3 regions of the Ruegeria sp. CJ3 genome follow, and region 2 is predicted to be linked to each of the others. Evidence: riboswitches for the same ligand, from Rfam matches in the RefSeq annotation. Region 2 holds a riboswitch; each other region holds the start of a gene.
What was found. A riboswitch is a leader RNA that binds a small molecule or an ion and turns the genes downstream of it on or off. The one in region 2 is predicted to bind cobalamin.
Positions count from the first base shown of each region.

Region 1: linked by a shared signal. The riboswitch ahead of ACR0J1_RS05975 (hypothetical protein) and the one ahead of ACR0J1_RS00330 (CbtB domain-containing protein) in region 2 are both predicted to bind cobalamin.
Region 3: linked by a shared signal. The riboswitch ahead of ACR0J1_RS19100 (DUF1636 family protein) and the one ahead of ACR0J1_RS00330 (CbtB domain-containing protein) in region 2 are both predicted to bind cobalamin.

Region 1 is NZ_JBQFQE010000003.1:52,686-57,577, reverse strand. Features, by position in the region: gene recR (recombination mediator RecR) at 1-154, opposite strand, end outside; gene ACR0J1_RS05990 (YbaB/EbfC family nucleoid-associated protein) at 216-560, opposite strand; gene ACR0J1_RS05985 (DNA polymerase III subunit gamma/tau) at 790-2,598, opposite strand; gene ACR0J1_RS05980 (protein-tyrosine phosphatase family protein) at 2,706-3,209, shown strand; gene ACR0J1_RS05975 (hypothetical protein) at 3,211-3,618, opposite strand; cobalamin riboswitch at 3,709-3,931, opposite strand; gene ACR0J1_RS05970 (alpha/beta hydrolase family protein) at 4,053-4,892, shown strand, end outside.
Region 2 is NZ_JBQFQE010000001.1:71,472-76,363, reverse strand. Features, by position in the region: gene cobM (precorrin-4 C(11)-methyltransferase) at 1-216, shown strand, start outside; gene ACR0J1_RS00345 (cobyrinic acid a,c-diamide synthase CobB) at 203-1,525, shown strand; gene cobA (uroporphyrinogen-III C-methyltransferase) at 1,522-2,250, shown strand; gene cobF (precorrin-6A synthase (deacetylating)) at 2,243-2,986, shown strand; cobalamin riboswitch at 3,030-3,239, shown strand; gene ACR0J1_RS00330 (CbtB domain-containing protein) at 3,276-3,446, shown strand; gene ACR0J1_RS00325 (CbtA family protein) at 3,451-4,149, shown strand; gene ACR0J1_RS00320 (hypothetical protein) at 4,213-4,707, shown strand; gene ACR0J1_RS00315 (DUF1636 family protein) at 4,695-4,892, opposite strand, start outside.
Region 3 is NZ_JBQFQE010000015.1:36,260-41,151, forward strand. Features, by position in the region: gene ACR0J1_RS19085 (FecCD family ABC transporter permease) at 1-587, opposite strand, end outside; gene ACR0J1_RS19090 (ABC transporter substrate-binding protein) at 589-1,536, opposite strand; gene ACR0J1_RS19095 (ABC transporter ATP-binding protein) at 1,533-2,339, opposite strand; gene ACR0J1_RS19100 (DUF1636 family protein) at 2,336-2,692, opposite strand; cobalamin riboswitch at 2,794-3,007, opposite strand; gene ACR0J1_RS19105 (DeoR/GlpR family DNA-binding transcription regulator) at 3,205-3,984, shown strand; gene ACR0J1_RS19110 (Na/Pi cotransporter family protein) at 4,067-4,892, shown strand, end outside.

The DNA of each region.
Region 1 (4,892 bases), on a different contig from region 2:
TGGCGACCTGCTGCATGGCGTCCGACAGGGGCGTCAGCAGCAGGGCGCGTTTGCGGATCAGGTGCAGCACCGCTCGGCGGGCCGAGCGGGGGCCGAGACCGGGCAGCTTGGCCATCAGGTCGATCAGGTTGTCGATGTCGCTGTTGGAACTCACGGCCTGTCCTGCGTGGCGTCGGAGGGAGCCTCCGGCGGGAGTATTTTCGAAAAGATGAAGATCAGAACGGCAGCTTGATGTCTGCGGGCAGGCCCATGCTTTCGGTCAGTTTTGCCATCTCTTCCTGCGAGCGTTCGGCGGCCTTGGTCTGCGCGTCCTTGATGGCGGCCAGGATCAGGTCCTCGACCACTTCCTTGTCGTCGCCGTTGAAGATGGACGGATCGATATCGAGACCTTTGAGCTCGCCTTTGGCGGTGGCGGTGGCTTTGACGAGGCCTGCGCCGGATTCACCGACGACCAACAGGGTGTTCAGTTCGTCCTGCATTTCGGTCATCTTGGTCTGCAAGTCTTGTGCGGATTTCATCATCTTGGCCATATCGCCCAGACCGCCGAGTCCTTTGAGCATCGGAATTCTCCTGTAAGTCAGTTTGAAGCCTAAATACGGGCGACATCTCTGCGACACAAGGGCCGAGGGGGCTCCCGCCCGTCGTCAAGGTCTTTGGCAAGACCTTTTCTCCGGTTGGGCCCGGCAGCGCGGGCAAAGCCCGCGCTGCCGGGCCCAAGGCCGCTCAGGGGTATCGGCGCAGCCGATGGACCGTGGCGGGCGCGGGAGCGGTCCGGGAATCTGAGCCGCGTCAGTCTTCCTCGAACGGATCCCATTCGTCTTCGACCTCGGGCAGGGCTTCAGTTTCGACTTTGGCGGCGCGTTGTTCGGGGGTTTCTATGCTTTTGATCCGGGCTTTGGGGAAATGCATCAGGACAGCCTGAACCAATGGGTGTTGCTCGGCCTCAGCCTTGATCGCCAGATCGGCGGCATCGCGCAGTTCGGCGATGGTTGCGGCCTCTCCGTTGGCCACGATCGAGACGGCCCAGCGGTTTCCGGTCCAGCGTTGCAACGCTGTACCCAGCCGTGCGGCAAGGTCCGTTGGCGCGGAATTCGTTGGGGTGAACTCAATCCGCCCCGGCTGGTATGAAACTAGTCGGACACTGTTTTCAACCTCGACCAGCAGCTTCACATCCCGGTTCGCGCGGATGAGTTCGACCACATGCTCAAAGCTGGGGTAGCGGGCCAGAGCCGTCTGCACATCCTGGGCCAATGCGGTGGTCGGGGCGCCTGCCCCGCCGCGCGCGGGCGGAGCATAGGCGGTGGCCATCGGGGCTTGCGCGGCATGCGATGGTGTCGGCATTCCGCCGCCGGGTCCGCCATTAGGCGGCGGAGGGGTATCCTGCAGCCGTTTGATCAGCTCTTCGGGGCTTGGCAGGTCAGCCACATGGGTCAGCCGGATCACGGCCATTTCGGCGGCCATCATGGCGTTGGGGGCGGCCGAAACCTCCTCAAGCGCTTTCAGCAGCATCTGCCACATGCGGGTCAGGACGCGCATCGGCAGCGCCTCGGCCATTTGCTGGCCCCGGGCGCGTTCGTCGGGGGAAACGGTCGGGTCTTCGGCGGCGTCGGGCGTGATTTTCACCACCGACACCCAATGGGTGATCTCGGCCAGATCGCGCAGGACGGCCAGCGGATCGGCCCCTTCGGCGTATTGAGCGCTGAGTTCGGTCAGGGCGCCTGCCGCATCGCCGCGCAGGATCATGTCGATCAGGTCCAGTACGCGACCCCGGTCAGCCAGACCCAGCATCGCGCGCACCTGATCGGCGTTGGTCTCGCCCGCGCCGTGGGATATCGCCTGATCCAGCAATGAGGTCGCATCACGCGCGGATCCCTCCGCCGCGCGGGTAATCAGCGCCAGAGCATCCTCGGCGATCTGTGCGCCTTCGGCATCGGCGATTTTGCGCAGCAGGCCGATCATGTCCTCGGGCTCGATCCGGCGCAGGTCGAAGCGCTGGCAGCGTGACAGAACCGTCACAGGGACCTTGCGAATCTCGGTGGTGGCAAAGATGAATTTCACATGCTCGGGCGGTTCCTCAAGCGTCTTGAGCAGCGCGTTGAAGGCGCTGGTCGAGAGCATGTGCACCTCGTCGATGATGTAGATCTTGTAGCGGGCCGAGGCCGCGCGATAGCGGACGCTGTCGATGATCTCGCGGATATCATTCACGCCGGTGCGGCTGGCGGCGTCCATCTCCATCACATCGACATGGCGGCCTTCCATGATGGCCACGCAATGTTCGCACTGGCCACAAGGCTCGGTGGTCGGTTTGCCTTCGCCGTCGGGACCGATGCAGTTCATGCCCTTGGCGATGATGCGCGCGGTGGTGGTTTTGCCGGTGCCGCGAATGCCGGTCATGATGAAAGCCTGCGCGATCCGGTCGGCCTCGAACGCGTTTTTCAGGGTGCGCACCATGGCGTCCTGGCCGACCAGATCGGCAAAGGTTTCCGGGCGGTATTTTCGGGCGAGAACCTGATAGGCGGGGCTGGGCGTGTCGGTCATGTCTGCTTTCGCGGATTCGAGTTCTGCCGCAGCGTAGAGGCCCCCGCTGTCCGCGTCCACCGCCCGCCCCGATGATTTTCATTTTGGAAAGCGCGCCAGGCTGGATAGACTGGCCGGATAGATTTGAGCGGCTCGTTTTTTGTGGGGTGTGTTTTAAGGGGGATTTCATGTCGCAACTGGTGATTTATGCGTTGCGGGTTGGCGGGGGCACGTTGGCCCTGACGTCGATGCCGGGCCGCGGCGGGGATTATGAGGGCGATCTGGGTGTGATCGCAGGCTGGAAGCCGGGGCTTGTTCTGTCGATGACCACCGAGGTTGAAATGATTCAGGACGGTGCGCGCGATTTCGGAGCGGATATCCAGAGCCGCGCCAGCCGTTGGGTGCATCTGCCGATCGAGGATTTCGGCGCCCCACCCGAGGCGGTCGAGGACCTGTGGCCTCAGGTCAGCGCTGCCGCGCGGCAGGCCCTGTCCGGCGGAGGCCGAGTTCTGGTGCATTGCCGGGGCGGCTGTGGCCGGTCGGGCATGGTTGTACTGCGGCTGATGGTCGAATCCGGCGAGCGGCCCGAAAAGGCGCTGGAGCGCCTGCGGGCATTGCGCCCCTGCGCTGTCGAGACCGAGGGGCAGATGACCTGGGCCGTTGCCCCGGCCCGGGTCCCGTTACAGCGATAGATCAGGCGCAGGCCATTTGTTGCGGTTCGGCCTGACGACGCGGGGCTAGAACAGACGCTTCCAGCATCGCGCAGGGCGGGTTCGTAAGCAGCCCAGAGGGCAGCGTTGTGAAAGAGGTGCCGAACATCATGTCCGCATAGTCCTCAAGCATATCGGTTTCGGCCTCGGGATCGCCGCCGCAGAACACGCGCACTTGATCGGGGCAGGCGCGAAAGCGGGCGGTACAGCCTTCGAGGCAATGGGTCAGTTCGCTGCTGCCTTCGACCTGAAATTCGGGGTTGGTCACCGGGCGGGCGGTTGACACGGCCTGCGTCAGTGCCCGCGCCATGCGGGCCAATGCCGGGCAGGGTTTTCCGGTGCGCTGGCATACTGTTGCCGAGAATTCGTGCGTGTTGGTCTTCCAGATCATATGATGCGCCCTCCGCGCGCGGGGCGGGGGCATGATACAGGCGGGACGGCGCGATGCTGTCAGGACCTGCCCGGACACCCCGCCCGAGATTCAGTTTCGGTTCCGATGGCAGGTCTCCTGACTTGCGGGTCATCGCTTTGCCGACCTTCCCAGCCTTTCGGCCAGTGGCATTTCGGCATTGCTCACCGCTTACAGTTGCGGGGGCAGTCGCGGATTTGGTCCGTTCCGGTTGTCGCCGGGCAGGGCCGCACCGTGTTCCCTTTTCATCCCGGCCTTGGTCAAAGGCACGGGAACCATCACCGCATCGCTAGCGGTTGGGCGGGCACCGAGTCAAGCGAATTGGCGGGCGCGGCCCACCAATGGTCTCGCGACGTCAATCTTGACTCTGTGGCGACTAAATGAACTGATCGGTTCAGATTGTGCCAGAGGACCCAATGTTGGATGCGCAGCAGACCGTAATGGCGGAAGATTTCCGGTTCCCCTCCGGCCCTGCGATGCTGTCGGCGCGGCTCTACCGGCCCGCGTCAGAGCCGGAAACGGTCGTTGTGATCAACAATGCGACCGGTGTACCGCGTGACTATTATCAGCATTTTGCGCGCTGGCTGGTGGCCGAGCACGGCATGGCTTGCCTGACCTATGATTATCGCGATTTTGGCCAGTCCCTGACCGGCCCACAAAGAACGTCAACAGTGACGATGGCGGATTGGGCTTTGATCGATATTCCGGCCGCGCGCACTGAGATGCGGCGGCGGTTTCCTCAGGCAAAACTCTGGAGCGTTGGCCATTCGCTGGGTGCGATGCTGGGGCCGGTGCAACCTGATATCGACCGTATTGACCGGATGATCTGTGTCTGTTCCGGGCTGGTGACGCTATCGGATCACCCGTGGCCCTATCGTGCCCTGGCTGCATTGTTTTGGTACGGTCACGCGCCGCTAGCGGCGCGTGCGCTGGGCTATCTGCCGGGTAAGGCGCTGGGCTTTGGTGAAAATCTGCCCGCTGGGGTTTATTGGCAATGGCGCAAATGGTGCACCGCGTCCGACAGCTATCTGCCCGAAATCGGAGAGACCCTGCCTGCCGCGCGATGGTCCACCATAGGCGGACCGGTTGATCTGTTTGCATTCGAAGACGATCAAATGGTCCCACCCGAGGCGGTCTGGCGGCTGGCCGATCTCTATGGCCCGGAGGCGCGCCGTCATCTGCTGTCACCGCAGGAGTTCGGGTTGTCCAAGGTCGGCCATATCGGCGTGTTTGCCCGGCGCAACGCTGCCGTCTGG
Region 2 (4,892 bases):
AGTTGGCCGGACGAGCGGATCATCCGCGCGACGCTGGCGACCCTGAAGGAGGCGCTGGACGAGGGCATCTCGCGTACCGCGCTGATCCTGGTCGGCCCGGCACTGGCAGGTGAAGGGTTCGACGAAAGCTGCCTGTATTCAAAGACCTATGACCGCCGCTATCGCCCGCAAAGCGCCGACAGCCCATGGTCAAGCTGGAGCCATGGCGATGACTAACCCTCCGGGCCTTTTGATTTCCGCGCCCTCATCAGGGACCGGTAAGACCACCGTGATGCTGGGCCTGCTGCGGGCGCTGGCCGAAGATGGGTTGACGGTACAGCCCTTCAAAAGCGGACCGGACTATATCGACCCGGCCTTTCATCTGGCCGCGGCCCGCCGCCCTTCGTTCAACCTGGACAGTTGGGCGATGGGGGACCCTCTGTTGAGCGCGATTTCCACGCAGGGCGAAGGCGCGGATATTGTTATCGCCGAAGGGTCTATGGGTCTGTTCGACGGTGTCGCAAAGCCCGGCGAGACGGGCCACGGGTCCAGCGCCGAGACCGCGCTGCGCATGGGCTGGCCGGTGGTACTGGTGCTGGATGTGGGCGGTCAGGCGCAATCGGCGGCGGCGACGGCACTGGGGTTTCGGATGTATAACCCCGACTTGCCCTTTGCCGGCGTGATCCTGAACCGCTGCGCCAGCCCCCGGCATGAGCGCCTGACCCGGCTGGGGATGGAGCGCGCGGGCCTGCCGGTTCTGGGCGTGTTGCCCCGTCGTGGAGATCTGACCCTGCCCGAGCGGCATCTGGGGCTGATACAGGCGGTCGAGCATCCCGATCTGGAAAGCGCGATTGCCGGATACGCCGCGTTTCTGCGCGAGCATGTGGATCTTGAGGCGATCAAACGGGCGGCCTCCTCGGGCCCCGCGGGGCCGTCGTCGGCCGCGCTGCCGCGCCCTCCGGCGCAACGGATCGCACTGGCCCGGGATGCGGCGTTTTCCTTTACGTATCCGCATTTGCTGGAAGGCTGGCGCGCGGCAGGGGCTGAAATCCAGCCGTTTTCCCCGCTGGCCGATGAGGCACCTGCCCCGGACGCCGATCTGGTCTGGTTGCCGGGCGGGTACCCCGAACTGCATGCGGGCACACTGGCTGCGGCAGACCAGTTCCTGAGCGGGTTGCGCAAACATGCCGAGACCCGGCCCGTGCATGGCGAATGCGGTGGTTATATGGCCTTGGGCGAGGTGCTGATCGACAAGGATGGCACACCCCACCGAATGGCCGGGCTGCTGGGGCTGCAGACCTCGTACCAAAAGCGCAAGTTCAATCTGGGCTACCGCAAGGCGGAACTGCTGGCCCCGATGCCCGGATTTGCCACAGGGGCTGCCCTGAGGGGGCATGAGTTCCACTATTCCTCGATCATCGAACAACCCGACACGCCTCTGGCCCGTGTGTTCGACGCCGAAGGAGCCGAAGGGCCGCAGACCGGGTCGGTTCGGGGCAATGTGACGGGCACCTTCTTTCATCTGATCGCGGAGGCCTCGGTATGAGCGGGTTTGTCTCTTTCGTCGGCTCGGGCCCCGGTGATCCGGAACTGCTGACGTTGAAGGCCGTGGACCGGCTGCAAAGGGCGGATGCGGTGCTGTTTGACGACCTCAGCAGCGGCCCAATCCTGAGCCATGCGCGCGACGATGCCGATCTGGTCGGCGTGGGCAAGCGGGCCGGACGTCCCTCGCCCAAGCAGGATCATGTCAGCCGGTTGTTGGTCGAATATGCCCAAACCGGGCAGCGTGTGGTGCGGCTGAAATCCGGTGACGGAGGGCTGTTTGGACGGCTGGAAGAAGAACTGATCGCCCTGCGCGAGGCGGGGATTGACTACGAAATTATCCCGGGCATCCCTTCGGCCATCGCCGCGGCAGCGGCGGCGGGCATCCCGCTGACCCGGCGCCTGACCGCGCGGCGGGTGCAGTTCGTCACCGGCCACGATGTCAGCGGCAAGCTACCGCAAGACCTGAACCTGCCCGCGCTGGCCGATCCGGGGGCGACCTCGGTGGTGTTCATGGGCAAGCGCACTTTTCCCTTGCTGGTCGAAGCGTTGCATACCCATGGCCTGCCGCTGGACACGCCCGCGCTGATGGCCGAGGCGGTCTCGACCCCAGATCAGACGCTGCACCGGTCGACCATCGGCGCGCTATCGAACCGGCTGGCCGCTGATATCGGCACGGCCCCTGCGCTGATCCTTTATGGCCCGCTGGCGGAGCTTGGTGATGATTGACCTGACGCTGATAGGGATCGGCACCGGCAACCCGGATCACGTTACCCTTCAGGGGGCCGAGGCGATCCGGGGCGCTGACCTGATCCTGATCCCGCACAAAGGCCAGAACAAAACCGATCTGGCCGGGTTACGGGAAGGGATCATTGCGCGCGTGACAGATACCCCCCCTCGTATTGCCTATTTCGACATCCCCGAGCGTCGATCCGACGACGGTTATCTGCGCGGCGTCGACGACTGGCATGATGCCATCGCTCTGCGCTGGCAACAGGCGATGGCGGACCACCCGCAAGCGCGCCATGTGGCTCTGCTGATCTGGGGCGATCCGTCACTCTATGACAGTTCGCTGCGCATCGCGGCGCGACTGGAGCCACAGCCTCCGACACGGGTTATCCCCGGCGTTACCGCCCTGCAGGCGCTTACAGCGGCCCACGCGATTCCGATCAACGACTTGGGCGCACCCTATGTCGTCACCACCGGGCGGCGCATCCGGGACGAGGGCTGGCCGGATGGCGCCTCGACTGTCGCGGTGATGCTGGATGGCGAATGTTCGTTTCAGCGCCTCGAGATGCAAGATTATAAAATCTGGTGGGGCGCGTATGTGGGCATGAGGGAAGAGGTGCTGATCAGCGGGCCTCTGGCCGATGTGGCGCAGGACATTCTGGATACACGCGCCCGCGCCCGGGCTGATCATGGCTGGATCATGGATATCTATTTGCTGAAAAAGCGCGTGATCTGACGCGAAAGGTCGCAATTGGAGATTGCGCCGGGGTGGGCTTGGCGGCTAAATGGAACCGTCTGGTCCTGTCGGAGATACCGGCAAGCTAAGAGGGAATTTGGTGCGGCCTGCGCGCAGGTCAAATCCAAAGCCGCCCCCGCGACTGTAAGCGGTGAGCCCTGTTCAACCAGCCACTCCCGATTTTTGAAGGGGGGAAGGCGAACAGAGGCATCGACCCACGAGCCAGGAGACCTGCCAGGCGACAATTGAAACACCGGCCGTCGGGTGCGGCGGCACTGGAGGACTAAATATGACGACACAAACTCAAACGGCATCGGGCGCACGTACAGGCGTTCTGACCGCCCTGTTCGCGATTGCGCTGGGTCTGGGCATCATCACCCTGACCGGCCACGTCCAGGCTGCTGCCCTGCATGACGCGGCGCATGACGTCCGTCACGCAACCGGCTTCCCCTGCCACTAAGGCCATGTTCAGTCGCATTCTGACCAGCGCGTTGTTCGCTGGTGCCGCAGCGGGGTTGATTGCCGCCTTGCTGCAGCTTGCATTTGTGCAGCCTGTCCTGTTGCACGCCGAACTTTATGAATCTGGTGAACTGGTCCATTTCGGGGCCGAGGCCGTTACGGCTCATCCCGAACTGCCCGGTATGTTCTCGGAACTGACCCGCGACGCGCTGAGCGTCATTTTCACCATGCTCACCTATACCGGCTATGCGCTGATTATGGTTGCACTGATGTCCGTGGCCGAGGGTCAGGGGCACAAGGTGGATGGCCGCACCGGCGTGCTGTGGGGTCTGGCAGGGTTCATCGCCTTCCATCTGGCCCCGGGCTTTACTCTGGCACCCGAGGTCCCGGGCGTTGCAGCGGCCGATGTCTATGCACGTCAGGTCTGGTGGTTTGCGACCGTGGCGACCGCAGGTATTGCCATGTGGCTGATTGCCTTCAGCGGCAATATCGTCAGCTATGTGGTCGCAGCGCTTCTGCTGATGGCTCCGCACCTGATTGGCGCGCCCGAGCCGGACGTGTTCACCGGTCCTGTACCTACTGAGATTGGTGCCCTGTTCGCGGCCCGCGCCTTTGGCATCGGCCTGGTGGCCTGGGTTCTGGTCGGCTCGTTCGCCGGGTATTTCTGGCAGAAAGAGGCCAGCCACGCCGAAGCAGCGGCCTAAGTACTCAATACACACGCGCCGGGCCCTGCCCGGCGCGTTTCTTTTTGCCTCAAGGAACAAGAAATGTCCCGTTCACTTGCTTTGTTTGCAATCGGTCTGGTCTTTGGCGGCGGCGCAGGTTTCGTACTGGCCGCGGGAAATGGGATCACGTTCGATGGCCACGACCATGGCGATCCCGCCCACCACGGCAGCGGTCAGGCCGAGGCAATGGCGCATGACCATTCCAAATCGGTGAACCTGCCCGCCGGACCGGATGCGCCGGGTCTTGAGATCGCGCTGACCCCAGATCCAATGTCCGGCTGGAACCTGCAGGTTTTGCCGCAGAACTTCCGCTTTGCGCCCGAAAATGCCTCGGGCGCGGACCAGCCGGGCGAAGGCCATGCCCATGTCTACGTCAACGGCACGAAGCTGGCCCGGCTCTATGGCAATTGGATGCACATCGCCGAGTTGCCCAAAGGTGCGGTCGAGGTCGAGGTGTCGCTGAACGCCAACAGCCACAGCGCGCTGGCGGTGGACGGCACACCTGTTGCGGCCTCTGTCACCGTTCAGGTGGACTGAAACGCAGGTATCCGCGCCCGCAAGCAAATCCGAAGCCGCCCGCAGGGTCGGGCGTCTTCGATCCAGCCCGCTGGGCTATCCAGATAAGTGCGGCAGGTCGCGGCGATGTCATCCGCATCAGCGCTGAGGTCGAGCCCCGAGAACACATAAGACGCCATCCCCTGCCCCTGCAGGGACAGGGCCAC
Region 3 (4,892 bases), on a different contig from region 2:
TCCCACCGTGCAAGGCCCAGACCGCCCAGCATCCAGAAGATCACCGAATGCGCCGCGCGGCTGTCGCCTGCGAAAATCAGATAGTTGGTGATGGCCGAGAACAGGAACGAAACTGCCAGCCCCGCCAGGATCAGTTTTTCCGGCGCGCTGGTGCGTAGCCCGTGGACCAGCGCCAGCACGATGCCCGATGCGATCAGCCCGCCACAGAACGCCGCCAGAGGCAGGGTCCAAAAGCCCAGAATATCGCCCGTTACGGTAATGACGAACACGGCCCCGGCTGCGGCCCCCGACGACAGGCCGAACAGGAACGGGTCGGCCAGATCGTTGCGCGTTGTGGTCTGCAGGACAACACCGACCAGCCCAAGCCCGGCCCCGATCACCGCCGCAAACAGCGCGCGCGGCAGGCGCAGATCAAAGACGATCCGGTGCAGCGGCGACATCTCGCCCCCGGACAGCCCGGTGCCCAGCAGAACGGCGTCGACCGTATCGGGCAGGGGGATCGGGGTGGTGCCGTAGATCGTCGAGATCAGCAGAAGGGCGGCCAGTATGACCGCCCCCAGCACAAGTGTCAGGCCGGTTCGGCCCATGTCAGCTCTGACCCGGATGCATGGCCCGCGCCATTTTCGAGATCGCCTCGATATTTGCCGGTCCGGGGGTCAGTTCCTCGTACCGCAGGCCGATCCAGCGCTCGTTCTTGACCGCGTCGGTCTGCGACATGACGGGGTGTTCCTGCAGGAACTTGAACGTATCCGCCGCGCCATTGCCGGTCTGATAGTCCAGCAGCACCAGGAATTCCGGATTTGCGGCCGCTACGGCCTCCCACGAGGTGCGGCCCCAGCTGGTATCCATGTCATGGGTGACATTCTCGCCGCCCGCTGCGGTAATCATCGCGTCGGGGATGGCGAATTTACCGGCTGTGAAGGGCGCATCCGCCGGACCGTCCAGCAGGAAAACGCGCGGTTTGGACAGATCGGCAGTCTTGGCCTCGATCCCGGCCAGTTGCTCTTTCCAGCCAGCGACCAGCGCCTCGGCCTTGTCCTCGACATGCATCACCTTCCCCAGACGCAGGATATCGTCAAACAGCAGGTCCATGCTGGCTTCGGGGCGGTCCTTGTCCAGATGCACGCAGCTTTCGGTCAGGATCATGGTCTTGATGCCAAAGGGTTCCAGCGTGTCGGGCGTTACGTCGCCGCCCGGCTTCATGCCGTAATACCAACCGGCAAAGAACAGGTCCGGTTCGACCGCCACAAGGTTTTCGACCGTGGGATATTTCGGCGCAAGCTCGGGGATGTCGCCGCGCAGCGTGTCGAATTCGGGGCTGGTCTTGTACCAGCCGGTGATGCCGGTCAGACCGACGATCTTGTCCTGCAGACCCAGCGCAAAGGCCATGTCGGTCATGTTCATGTCATGCACCACCAGCCGCTCGGGCGCGGTGTCAAAGACCAGCGGTTCACCGCAATTGTCGACGGTGATCTCATGCGCGGCAGCGCTGCCCGCCATGGCTGTGGTCAGAACCACGGACCAGATGTGTTTCACTCGGGGATACTCCTTGATTGAGTTGAAATTGAGGTTCTTCGGATGTCCAGCGCCGGAATCATGCGGCCTTCGTGCGGCAGGCACAGGTAATCGACCCCAAACGTGTCGCGCACCCGATCCGAGGTCAGCACCTCGGCCACGGGTCCAAAACCGGTCAAGCGGGTGGATTTCATCAGCGCGACATGGGTGGCGAATTCCGGGATCATGACCAGATCGTGGACGATCATGACCACGGTAATGCCGAGTTCCGCGACCAGAGACAGCATCCGCCCCTTGGCATCGGGGTCCAGATGGTTGGTCGGCTCATCCAGAAACAGCAGCGACGGGTTCTGCGCCAGCGCCCGCGCGATATGGGCCCGCTGACGCTCGCCCCCGGACAGCACGGCCATTTTCTTGTCGGCCAGAGTTGTGAGTCCGGTCAGGTCCAGAATGCGCGACAGGTCGGCGGCATGATCTTCGGCCGAGCGGTCGGCCCGAATCGGGATCTGACCCAGCGCAACATAATCGCGCAATGACAGCCGCCCGTCGGGATATTCCTGCTGACTGACCACGGCGATCATCCGGGCCCGCTCGGACGCGGACATCTGCCTGAGGCTGCGCCCCCTGATCAGCACATCCCCCAGCGCCAGATCGACCGCACCGCACAGCAGGTTCAGTAATGTGGTTTTTCCCGCTCCGTTCGGACCGGCAATAGCCAGTATCGCGCCTTCGCTCAGTTCGAACGACACGCCCTGCAACAGGACGTCGCCGTTCAGCGCATAGTATTCAAGGTCGCGTGCTATCAGGAAATCCGGAGTTTTCATGCCTGTCCCTCGCCGTGGATCGCAGGCAGGCGGGACAGTGTCTTGGTCAGCAGCGCGGGCGGTCTGTCGGTGGCATTCGTCCATCCGTCTGCCGTGTTCTGATATTGCAGGGCGAATTGCGCCAGCGCTTCGACATCCGCTTTTGTCTGGATGTCCCCGAACAGGTATTGGGCCTTCCCCGTGGCCTGAAAGCCAACGGTCCGGGGGCGGTCGCAGCCCGCCATGCAATCAATAGTACGGATCGCAAACCCATGTGGCAGCTTGCCCGCCAGATCGCGGTGCAGGGTATCAGCAGGCCTGCCTTCGGCACAGGTGGCGCAGATCAGAAGAAAATGGTCAGGTCGTTCTGGCATTGTCCGCTCCACTTGCTGCCAAGCGCGGGCGGAAGGTGCCGATCATGTAATCACGCGTCAGACGTGCCATCCAAGCCTCCTTCCAGGACGCCCCGCCCCGGGTTGGTTAACATTTGATGGCAGGTCTCCTGACTTGCGGGTCTGTGCTCGGCCGTCCTTCCCGGCCCTTGGGCCAGTGGGTGTTTGGCGTCGCTCACCGCTTACAGTTGCGGGGGCAGTTACGGATTTGGCGTATCCCGGTCATCCCGGTACCGCACCGTATTCCCTTTTCATCCCTTGGGCGCACCGTCGGGAACCATCGGCGATCTGAGTGCCCGAGAAAGAGGGATGCGTCAATATGATCTTTATCACTTGTCGCCAGAATTTTCAGATGGGCCTCGGAGGCGTTACCTTTATCGCCACCGGTCATGATTCACCCAATAGTGGGGATTAAAGTCTGCAAAAAACAATACTTGTGTGGACTTTGTTGGATATTGATGCGAAAACCGCGCAAAGTAGTGAGGGTTGCGAACGTGATCGCCCGAAATTCGTTATCTCCGAGAGAGCTTCAGGTAATCGAAGCGCTGCGTCAACTGGGCGGTCAGGCCCGCAATGTCGAGTTGGCTGAAACGCTCAGCGTTTCGGACGAGACGATCCGGCGCACTATCAAATCGCTGTCCAAGCTGGGAATAGTCGAGCGGAACCATGGCATGGTTCGCCTTTTGGATGCTCAGCACGAGATCGGCTTTTTCCAACGCCTTGGCGAGTTCACCGAAGAAAAGATGCAGGTTGCCAAGGCAGTTGCCAGCCTGGTCCCGGACGGGGCCACGCTGTTCCTTGACGTCGGAAGCACGACCGCATTCGTCGCCGAGACCTTGCGGGACAGGCGCGATCTGACGGTTGTGACCAATTCGATGAACGTGGCGCATAAGCTTTTGGCACACAACGGAAACCGCGTCTTTCTGCTGGGTGGTGAAATGCGCAAGGACGAAATGGGGACGTTCGGTTTCGTCGCCGAGGCGCAGGTGCGCCGCTATACGTACGACATCGCGATCCTTAGCCCGGATGCGCTGGATCCGAAATTCGGGTTTCTGTACCAAAGCCCCGGCGAGGCCGAGCTGGCCTCGGTGGTGGTGGACCGCACAAGTCGGACCATGATCGCCATGGTGCATCAGAAATTCGACACCTCGGGGCCACATCAGGGGTTTGAGCCTCAGGCTGTCGATCAACTGATCACCGATGCGCTTCCCGGGAAAAAGCTGGCGGCAAAACTTGAGGGCTGGCAGATCAAAACACTGTTGGCGGCTGAATGACATATCTCCGCACCAAAGACGGGTTTCCTGCTGATAGCAGCGCGCAGGATGAGCCCCAACCAAGACCTGAGGCAATTACATAATGGCAATACTCGTTTTCTTGATGCAGCTAGCCGGCGCAACGATGTTGCTGCTGTTTGCGGTGCGCATGGTGCGCACTGGGATCGAGCGCAGCTATGGTGCCTCGTTCCAGCGGGTTCTGACCCGCAATGACAGCATGATCGGCGCAAGCATGACGGGCATGTTGTTGGCGGTTGTGCTGCAAAGTTCTGCAGCGGTTGCGCTGCTGGCTTCGGGTTTTGCCGCCGGTGGGTATCTGGCCTTTTCCGCCGGTCTGGCGATTGTGCTGGGCGGTGATTTGGGCTCGGCCCTGGTGATCCAAATTCTGTCGTTCCGGCTGGACTGGCTGGTACCGCTGCTGCTGGCGGTGGGCGGTTGGCTGTTCGTCAAGACCGAGCGTAAGAAGCCTCGCCAGATCGGACGCATCCTGATGGGGGTTGCCTTCATCCTGATCTCGCTGCGGTTCCTGCGCGAGGCGATGGACCCGATCCGCGACAGTGCCTTTCTGCCCGCCATCGCCGACTATCTGGTGCGCGATTATGTGGCCGCCTTTCTGGTCGGGGGCGCGCTGGCCTTTGTGATGCACAGTTCGGTCGCGGCGATTCTCATGTGCGTGACGCTGGTGCAGATTGGAGCGCTGCCATTTTCGGCGGGTCTTTCGCTGGTTCTGGGGGCTAATCTGGGCAGTGCGCTGATCCCCGTCTGGCTGACCCGCGGGATGGAGCCGCGCGCAAGGCGCATCCCCTTTGCCAACCTTGCACTACGCGGACTTTGGGCTGTTATATGCCTGTTTGCTGCCAATCTGGCCCTTAGGACCGGAATGCTGAGCGCGGACTATCAGGGACAGA